2 regions of the Marinomonas sp. A3A genome follow, and region 2 is predicted to be linked to the other one. Evidence: predicted binding sites of a transcription regulator. Region 2 holds the regulator's gene; the other holds the start of a gene.
What was found. The regulator FNR, encoded in region 2, switches genes on or off when oxygen is low (the NO sensors DNR and NnrR bind a similar motif). The targets are predictions, from matches to a motif close to TTGATNTANATCAA.
Positions count from the first base shown of each region.

Region 1: a site for FNR is predicted at 3,914-3,927, ahead of CYL31_RS06025 (OmpW family outer membrane protein). Genes of this name have one in related genera too.

Region 1 is NZ_CP025532.1:1,293,939-1,299,272, reverse strand. It holds gene CYL31_RS06040 (transglycosylase domain-containing protein) at 1-1,838, opposite strand, end outside; gene CYL31_RS06035 (Rieske (2Fe-2S) protein) at 2,127-2,456, shown strand; gene CYL31_RS06030 (HD domain-containing protein) at 2,463-3,101, opposite strand; gene CYL31_RS06025 (OmpW family outer membrane protein) at 3,230-3,844, opposite strand; gene CYL31_RS06020 (carboxylate/amino acid/amine transporter) at 4,160-5,035, shown strand; gene CYL31_RS06015 (YccT family protein) at 5,111-5,334, opposite strand, start outside.
Region 2 is NZ_CP025532.1:2,303,683-2,309,016, reverse strand. It holds gene CYL31_RS10730 (alpha/beta family hydrolase) at 1-177, opposite strand, end outside; gene hemN (oxygen-independent coproporphyrinogen III oxidase) at 356-1,726, shown strand; gene fnr (fumarate/nitrate reduction transcriptional regulator Fnr) at 1,748-2,509, shown strand; gene CYL31_RS10715 (adenine phosphoribosyltransferase) at 2,534-3,076, shown strand; gene CYL31_RS10710 (YfaZ family outer membrane protein) at 3,149-3,712, opposite strand; gene ttcA (tRNA 2-thiocytidine(32) synthetase TtcA) at 3,723-4,562, opposite strand; gene CYL31_RS10700 (SprT family zinc-dependent metalloprotease) at 4,682-5,206, opposite strand; gene CYL31_RS10695 (RecQ family ATP-dependent DNA helicase) at 5,197-5,334, opposite strand, start outside.

The DNA.
Region 1 (5,334 bases), 1.0 Mb from region 2:
ATTAGTTGATCTTTTTGATCCATGACCGCAAGCACGACGCCTAGTTCACTACTTTTTCCCTGAGAAGCAATCGGTTGATATAAGCGCGACACTTCGAACGGCGATAATTCTAATGCACCCAATGCCATTGCTGGATGCATTGTAAAGTGGCGCTTCACACCCAACTGTCGCAAAGTATCACCCACTCGATCAAAGCCGATTTGCTGAGCTAACGAAACAGTCGCTAGGTTATAGGATTTCGCCATGGCTTCATAAAGGTGTACGACGCCATGAGTTCTTCGATCATAGTTTTCTGGCTCCCAGATCTGACCACCTACATTAAATCGCAGCTTTTTATCTTCTATTTCAGTCCACCATGTATAACGTCCTGTTGCTAACGCCGATAAATAAAGTGGTGGTTTTACTAATGATCCAATTGGCCTGACCGCCCCTAGCGCTCGGTTAAAGCCGGTATAATTCTGTCCACTAGAGCCAACCACGGCACGTACTTGCCCCGTTAGTCGGTCGGTCACAACCATGGCACCTTGCAAACCATTTAGTCTAGGGTCGCGCTTTTCCAATGCAGCCACTTGACGCTGCATTGCTAAACTTGCCGCTCGTTGCGCTCGTATATCGACACCGGTATAAATGCGTAGGTTTTTCGTCGCTAACGTCGTTTCATCAAAATCTCGTGACAATTGCATGGCAACCAAATCCAAATAGTCACCAAACACAGAACGTTCTTTTTGCTTATCAGCAAGTCGAATCGGTTGCTTTATGAGGCTGTTATAATCTGCCTCAGACAATCGCCCCTGGTTCTTTAATATTGCTAATACGGTATTACGACGATCTTTTGCACGATTTGGAGAGCGCTCAGGATTATAAAGTGAAGGACCTTTAACCATACCAACGAGCAAAGCGAATTCATCGAGGTTCAACTCATTCAATGGACGACCAAAAAAATGCTGACTTGCTGCAGCAAAACCATGCAAAGCACTACTACCTAACTGCGCTAAATACACTTCGTTCATATAAGCCGTGAGAATGGCTTCTTTTGAGTAATGGTACTCAAGCAATAAGCTCATCACCACTTCGGTCAGCTTGCGCGTGTAAGTTCGCTCAGAAGTAAGGTACATGTTCTTCACAAGCTGCTGAGTTAACGTTGAGCCACCTTGGCGTCTTGAGCCATGAGTTAGGTTAACGAACGCTGCTCGCGCAATCCCCGTTGGGGAAATCCCCCAATGCTGATAGAAGTCACGATCCTCTACTGCAATCAAAATATCAATCAGGGGCTTAGGAATATCATCGTAGGTTAAAATCTGGCGGCTTTCGGTATTACCACCATAGAGGAAGCCAATACGTTGAGGCTCAATTCTTGCTTCGTTTATTTCATCACCGTTCAGAGCTTGGATAATCAAGCGACCATCTTGGAACGAAAAAATGCGTCTTTCACTTTCATGAAAACCAAGATGATCAACATAGGAACGCAAATGCGCACTGACTTTTGTTTGACTACGAGCCGCCCACCCTACGTTTTGACTGTTTCGGCCAAATCGATAGCCAGTTTCTTCCAATAAATTTTCTAAATCTTGTTTTTTCCAAGGTGCCCCACTCGATAAAATAATAGGTGCACTGTAAACCTCTGAAGGAACTTGCCACTTTTGCCCCTCAAAACGGCTAACAACTTGTCCGTTTAGCCACCATACCCAGCCGGCAAAAGGAATACTCCCAATCAAAGCAATAATTAACCCCCATTTAAAAAAGGCACGGAACATCCTCTTCAAAAAGGAAGATCTAGGTGTTTTTTTCTTTTGAGTCGGGGACTTACGTGAAGGTTTTGCTGGAGTTTTTTTAGTCATAGCGGGCAATTATAAGGAGCTTGCCATAAGCAAGCAACGATCTAAAATCAACTAACTCAATTCTTGCATATTGACTCATCACTCATAGCGCTTTAGAGTCTTTACTCACGGAAAGTTTATTTAACTGACGCTTTGCTGAACTTCATTCACTTAGTAGACAGTATAATTGAAAAGAAAACACCGCTAGAATGCGACATCTTTTGCTCTCACTCTAGTTCGCATGATTATGGAAAGCGTCAATTCTACTGAAATAAACAACATTCATTATAAAAAAAGTGCGGTAATCACGTGTTTAAGAAGTATCTTATCCCTAATGCGCAAAACCTTCCTGAAGGTAAAGCGTTAAACATAAAAGTAGAAAAAAACAACTTTTTAGTCACTAAGCAAAAAGGTCAAATTCTTGCTTATGAGAACTTATGTCCTCATCAAAAAAAGCAACTGAATTGGTCATCTGACCCAGCATTAGATGACGAAGGTGATTATTTAAAATGCCATCATCACGGTGCCCTTTTCTCTCCACTAGACGGCACCTGTATCGCCGGGCCCTGCCAAGGCAGTCACCTTAAAAAAGCGACCGTCGGAATAGAGCAAGGTAATTGTTACTTACTGTTTGCTTGAGCATATTTAAATTTCTAACGCTAAATAGTCTAAAAAAACACGCATAACCTCTTGACGCCTTCTTCCCTCTAACTGTGCAGAAGGCGTGTTCAAACTATCCGCAATACAAAATAGCTTAGTATAAAAATGATCAATAGAGTAAAGCGCATCATTAGGCTCACGCGTTTCACAAAACGGGTCGTTCCAAGAGTATAAAGGACGATTTAAGGCGCCACTCACTTGCATACAGCGCGCAATACCAACCGCTCCCAGCGCATCTAAACGATCAGCATCTTGGACGATTTTGGCTTCAAGAGTGTTTGGGGGAATATTGGCGCTAAAGCTGTGTGCACGAATGGCATGATGTATTGCATCGAAATACTCACTGGGATAATAAATCGACGTTAAGAACTCAATCGCTTTATCGCCAGCCAATGTTGAGGCTAAGTGCCGCTCTGGGTGATTTTTTGGCAAAGAGACGCAATCATGAAGCCAAGCAGCAGGAACCACAACAGCTAAGTCTGCGCTCTCTTCAAGAGCAAGTTTTTTTGCAACTTTTACCACGCGGGAAATATGGCTCAAATCATGAGCTGAGTCCGCATGCCCTTGAGCTTGCAAAAAAACACGGCAATGACGTTCAAGTTCGGGTGAAAATTCTAATGACATTGTTTTTCCATGAGAAATGAGGCATCTACATTAAAATGAAAAAGCCTACCTCAGTCTTATGAAATAGCACAATAAAAAAGGCTTTGATTAGAAAATCAAAGCCTTTTTTTTAACACTTAGATAAACCTTTAGAAGGTATAACCAACACTTGCCATAAAGGTAATTGGGTCAATGTCTGCATCAAAAGTACCAGCAACAGTATGTACATCAGTATTGATATCCATGTACCAAAGAGAAGCATTGGCAAACCAGTTTTCAGCAAAGTTCACGTCTACACCAACCTGAGCCGCTAAGCCCAAAGAATTATCAAGGTTTACGTCCGTTCCACCCAAAGTCGATCCTTTACCTTTTTCATCAAAGAAAATAGTGTAATTCAAGCCGGCTCCAATATAAGGACGGATTTGGCTGTTCGATTGACCAAAGTAATATTGCGCCATGATAGAAGGAGGCAAGTGAGATACTTCAGCTATTTCACCTAATCCTTTAGTCGATACTTTATGTGTAAACGGCGTCGCCGCTAGCACTTCTACACCAAATTGATCGGTCAGCATGTAAGTAAGCGTCACACCAACTTGAGTATCATTGTTAAGTTCTAATTCACCTGAGTCCGCAACATCATCACTACTCTCATTTGGCATCACTACCGCAAGACCACCACGAACAAAAATATCACCAGCATCATGCGCTAACACAACAGATGAGCAAAGCGCAGAAACAAGAGCAACAGGAAGTAAAGCTTTCATAATCGATTCCTTTTTTGATCAAATAAAATGTCTGTGACAAAAAAGGTAACAGGATAAAAAATTAAATTATTAATCTAGATCAAGGTTTTGCAGTAACTAGAAAGGTAATGTCGACAATACCGAAGACAGATCAACAAAACGCTGATTATCTGAATAAAATCATTTTCCCCCCAATCTTGCAGATAAAAAGATCCACCAACAAAAGGCACACTATCGACACATTAGTAAACTAATAAAAATAAAAAAGTAAACTGTTTTACCATTCATCTAGAAGTCGGTAAACTTTGCGAAAATTTTCATCTGGAATCAATCAATATGCCAATACTCATTGCGGTCACCCTACTATGGGCTTTTTCGTTTAGCTTGATTGGGGTATATCTTGCAGGTCAGGTCGATGCCTGGTTCTCTGTGTTAATGCGTGTCACACTTGCAACAGTGGTTTTCTTACCCTTCTTAAAACTTCGTCAGATTGAGGCGAAAATTGCCTTTAAATTAATGATCTGCGGTGCTTTACAGCTTGGTATTATGTATGGATTTTATTATCAATCCTTCTTGTATCTGTCCGTTCCTGAAGTCCTGCTTTTTACTGTAATGACACCTCTGTATGTCACACTCATTAATGACATGCTTGATCGCCGTCTTAATATTGGCTTTGCCATCAGTGCAATACTAGCGATTCTTGGTGCCGTAGCCATTCGCTATCAAGGAATAGATGAAGGCTTTATTAAGGGGCTATTAATCGTTCAAGGCGCTAATATTTGCTTTGCTTCTGGTCAGGTAGGCTATAAACGTATAATTGCAAAAGAACGTCCAGACCTACCTCAACGCACTGTCTTTGGTTGGTTCTTCCTTGGCGCATTAGCGGTTGTTATTCCATGTTACCTAGCACTAGGAAATCCAGATAAGCTGCCAACAACAACGCTGCAATGGTCTATTTTGACTTACCTAGGTGTGATTGCATCGGGCTTAGGTTACTTTGCTTGGAATAAAGGCGCGACCATGGTGAATATTGGTACATTGGCTGTGGCTAATAACCTGCTAATCCCTGCTGGCATATTAGTCAATGTGATTTTCTGGAACCGAGATGCAGATATTTTACGCTTAAGCATTGGCGGCGGCATTATATTATTAGCACTTTGGGTTAATGATAAATTCAACCAAAAGTTTGCTAAGACCCAAGCAACCGCTTAAGAAATATTTAATAGATCAAAAAAAAACGCTCAACTAATATTGAGCGTTTTTTTTGATCAGACAATTAGGTATATGCTATTCAACAAGCCAAGCCTGAAAGGCTTTTTTCGCTTCTCTGTCTGCTTTGTTGAACCAAAACTGAGACATTTCTAACTGAATATTTGACACCGTTGGTTTGTACATATCATCAGCAATCCAAATACGCATTTCTTTTCGCGTTGCTTCATCGGATCGGTTGTACCAAAACTGCATCATTTCTAATGCAACATCTTCCGTCAGTACAATCGGAGCAGCAGCAG
Region 2 (5,334 bases):
GGGTGGTGGCCTCTTCTTTCCTGAGCGCTCTTGCTCTTTCATATATGAAAAAGTAACAGGTATAACTGCTTGTTGTCGTTGCTCGGATATGGCTTCACAAAGTTGCTTTAAAAAAGAGTTGCTGTGGCCAGCACCAGCACCGTGTGCAAGATATAAAGGAAGAGAATTCATGCTCATAAATTTCAAAAATACTATTAGACCAGATCCGATGAATGGTTAAAACCTTACTCGATATATTATTGCAGACTCTACAGTAAAAGGTTTTATCTACAGTATGAGAATTCTTGATCTGGGTCAGCAAATGACTTTTCACTAAAGTGTAAACTTCTATTAGAAATTTTAATAGGAACGCATCATGATCTGGGATTCTTCACTTATCGCTAAGTACGATCTATCCGGGCCCCGTTACACTTCTTACCCGACAGCACCGCAATTTGACGCAAGTATTAGTAAAATTGCGCTTATTGATAAAATGTTAATGCCTTCCGAGGCGCCTCTTAGCCTCTATTTTCATATTCCCTTTTGTGCCAACCTTTGTTACTACTGCGCTTGTAATAAAATTGTAACTAAGCAGTACGAAAAAGGGGCCGAGTACGTTGAGTTACTGGGCGAAGAAATGAGATTGCGTAGTCTGATGCTTGACCATTCAAGAGAAGTGACGCAATTGCATTTTGGTGGCGGCACGCCTACTTTTTTGACGGAAGAGTTAATTGACGCGCTGTTTGATAATATCCAGCAGCATTTCAACTTAATCAATGATGGCACGCAGGATTACAGTGTTGAAATTGATCCTCGGGAGATCAGTCTATCTAAATTGAAGCTGTTAACAAAAAAGGGAATTAATCGAATTAGTATTGGTGTGCAGGATTTTGACATCAAGGTTCAAGAAGCTATTCACCGTGTTCAGCCTGTTGAGATGGTAGCCACTCTTGTTGACGATGCTCGAAAATTAGGCATTAGGTCGATTAATTTCGATCTAATTTATGGCTTGCCATACCAGTCTATCGAAGGTTTTAAAAAGACCTTGGAACAAGTGATTCAATTATCTCCTGAGCGTATATCGCTTTTTAACTACGCCCATTTACCTGATAGATTTCGTGCTCAAAGACGAATTTCAGATGAAAGCTTACCTATATCAAGCATGAAGCTTGAGCTATTGAGGATGAGTACAGAATATTTAATCTCTGCTGGTTATGAATATATAGGCATGGATCACTTTGCAAAACCAACAGATAGCCTAGCGATTGCTCAAAAGCAAGGTCAGCTACAGCGCAACTTTCAGGGTTATACAACGCATGCTGGTACCGATTTGGTTGCTTTTGGCGTTTCCGCTATTAGCGATTTAAATGGTGTTTATATTCAGAACCATACAGACTTATCAATTTATAGGAGTAGTATTGAGAAAGGCCAATTGGCAATCGCTAAAGGTTATATTAGTGATCTGGATGATAGAATCCGTCATCAAGTGATAATGACATTAATTTCTCAATTTGAGCTGAATGTTGTTGTTATTGAAAAGAAATACAATATTGATTTCTTTGAGTACTTTTCTGAAGAGATGGAAAGGCTAACTCCCATGGTAAAAGATGGTATGTTAGATATTGACTGTAGTGGAATGCAGACCACTATTAAAGTAACAGAACGCGGTAGATTACTAATTCGCTGTATTTGTATGGTCTTTGATAAATACCTTAATGGCGCCATAAAATACTCAAAAGTTATATAGATCGAGATCAGGGAGATTTACATGTCAATGACACACACACAGTCACGATTCAACAGCACCCTTACTTCGCAGTGTCAAAATTGTAGCCTAAGTGCTCTTTGTCTCCCAATTGCATTGGCTGATGAAGATATTAATAGATTAGATCAGATTATTGAGCGCAAAAAGCCACTTAAAAAAGGTGAGTTTTTGTTTCGCCAAGGCGATACATTTGATTCTGTTTACGCTGTTCGCTCTGGTACTTTAAAAACATTCAACATCACATCAGTTGGCGAAGAGCAAATCACAGGTTTTTATTGTCCTAGTGAATTGGTCGGTTTAAGCGGGATTGATTCAAATGTCTATCCGGTTTCTGCAAAGGCACTGGAAACCACTACAGTGTGTGAGATTCCATTTAGTCACCTTGAAGAGTTATCTTCACAGATTCCTTCTTTGAAACATCAAATATTTAAGGTGATGAGTCGAAAAATATCCGATGATCAACAGATGATGGTTTTGTTGGGGAAAAAAAATGCCGATGAGAAAGTGGCATCTTTCTTATTAAACCTATCTAATCGATTTAAAAAACGTGGCTATTCCGCTAGTTCTTTTCGCCTTTCCATGTCTCGCGGGGAGATTGGTAACTACCTTGGATTAGCAGTTGAAACAGTTAGTCGTGTCATTACACGTTTTCAAAAAAATGAACTAATACATGTTGATGGGAAAGAAATTGAGATTGTTGACTTCCCCGAAATGCAAAAACTCGTGGGGGTTGCGAGTGATTGTGGTAAAATCGCCAATATTTGATTGATATAATGAGGCTCAACTGGAATGCTTTACGACGATTTTTACGTTAAATCACTAATACAAACAATAGAAGACTGGCCAAAACAAGGTATTAGCTTCCGAGATATCACCCCTATTTTCAGTGACCCTAAAGGTATGAGAATGGTCGTTGATGCCTATGTACATCGCTATATCGCAACGGATATCACTCATATAGCCTGTATCGATGCCCGTGGTTTTTTGATTGCAGCGGTTCTGGCTTATGAACTTCAAAAGCCTCTTATCTTAGTGCGTAAAAAAGGTAAGCTTCCAGGAAAGACTATTTCACAAAAATATGCGCTGGAATATGGTGAAGCAGAATTAGAAATCCAAGAGGGAGCTGTAAAAGCGGGCGATGAAGTATTGTTGTTTGATGATCTGATTGCGACTGGCGGCACCCTATTTGCTGCAATCAAGTTATTGACTAGTCAAGGCGCAAATATCAAAGAAGTCGCTGCTATTATAGATTTGCCAGATTTGGGTGGAAGCCAAAAACTAAGAGACAGTGATATACCTGTTTTTAGCCTTTGCGCTTATGATGGCGAGTAAGAATTGAACGAATAATAAAAAAGGTGGCCTCAGCCACCTTTTTTATTATTAAGCGTAAATAATTTACTGCTATTAAAAATCTACTGTTGCGCCAACAGAAAGACCTTTATCGATTTCTTTACGAGAATCGTCTTCAAATACAGTCACTGTTTTACCATAACTAATGAATGCACGAGCGTTACGCATTGTCATATATTCAGCACGGAATTCGTAAGTGTACATGTGGTCAAGATTTGAAATAGCCAGTACTTCCGGCGAGTAATACACAGAGCCATAGATACTCACACGATTTGCTTCAGGTAAGGTGTACCGATACCAGCCACCTAAAGCAAGTGCAACAGATAGGTCATCATTCTTCTCTGAATCTGCATCAATAGCGTATAGTCGAATACCAATCCCTGCTTGAAGTGGGCCACTTGTGTCTGAATCCTCTACCGTTACACCAATATGTCCAGTTGAGGTATTTTCATCATCATTATGAGTAATTCCGCCATTTACGCCGAAAGCCCCCATATTTAAGTTGATATTACCTTTCACTGTGTCGTTTGTTAAACTAACTCCAGCGGATGACGCATTTACGATAGAAGATCCTAAAATGCCGGCGGTTAACAATAGTGCTTTATGTGTTAGGTTCATTTCTATTACCCTATAGTGAAATAATATTTAATCGGTCAAATGCCTCAGGTGACTGCTTCAACCCCTTGAAGTCGAATAACTTTGTGTCTGCCAAATGTGATGGAACAACATTTTGTATAGCAGAGAACATGGTTTCTGTTCTACCCGGAAATTCTTTTTCCCACTTTTGCAACATGTCTTTTACGACCTGTCTTTGTAGGTTTTCTTGAGAGCCACACAAGTTGCAAGGAATGATAGGATATTCCTTCATTACCGCGAAGGATTCAATGTCTTCTTCTTTGCAGTAAGCCAAAGGACGGATAACAATGTGTTTTCCATCATCGCTTAATAACTTTGGCGGCATAGACTTTAATTTACCACCAAAAAACATATTCAAGAATAATGTTTCCAGAATATCATCTCTGTGATGGCCAAGTGCAATTTTAGTCGCTCCAATTTCCTCAGCAAAACCGTACAAGGAGCCACGGCGCAAACGAGAGCATAAACCACAAGTAGTTTTACCCTCTGGCACAATTTCCTTTACGATACTGTAAGTGTCGCGCTCTAAAATGTGAAAATCCACTCCTAGCTCTTCCAGATAAGCAGGTAAAATATGCTCGGGGAAACCAGGTTGCTTTTGATCTAAATTCACAGCAACGATACTGAATTTTATAGGTGCGCTAGCCTGAAGATTTCGCAAAATCTCAAGCATAGTGTAAGAGTCTTTTCCTCCAGATAAACACACCATTACTTTATCGCCTTCTTCAATCATATTGAAGTCAGCAATAGCTTGGCCTGTTAATCTGCGAAGGCGTTTTTGGAGCTTGTTTAGCTCTAACTTTTCTTTAGGTCGAGTAGATAAATCCATCATAAGTACGCTGTAAACAAAACGCGCCTATATTACTATAAGCATGAAGCTATCGCATCAAAAATGGATAATATAAGGCAAAAGTGTATAAAAAATCACTATCTTACTGTTTTGATGGGTTGTCAGTTATCTTTGCTTATAAATTGTAACGTTGAACGACAGCCTTTGCAGATGTATTCAACACCACTTTGAGCCCTAGTATGGCGCCGTTTAGTGAATTGGTGTTTTTGGCAGGAGCAGCGGTATTCATAAGCCTGTTTTTGCGGTGGAACATCAAAAGTATGCGTTCTACTTGGTCGGATACCGTATACCTTCAGCATGACTGCCTGCCACTCTTTTCCGTGAGGCTTCACCGTGTTGCCATAGATTTGAAACACAACAATATGAGCTACTTCATGTGGAACAACGGTGCCTAAGAATTCAACTGGGTCTTGCTGATACATAAAATGGTTAAAGCGCAACTCATTTTTTTGCAAATGAGCTGTACCTGCAGCCCGTCCTCTTTGCTTTAAATTGCATGTTGAGCGTTTAAATTTATTACCAAAAAACGCATCGGCTTTATCAAAGCAGTGATTAGCTGTTTGAGCAATTACGCTTAGCGCTTCTTCTTCGTAGTTTAAGCTTGTCTGTCGAGAGGTTAAGGACATGCTGCAACGGCCTCTTTTGGTTCTACCTCATGGAGAATTTTTAATAGAGCCTCTGCAAAGTCGGCTACCTTCTCTTTTGATAAACCAGTCAAACGACTTAATGACGCAATCGAATTTGGCTTATGTAG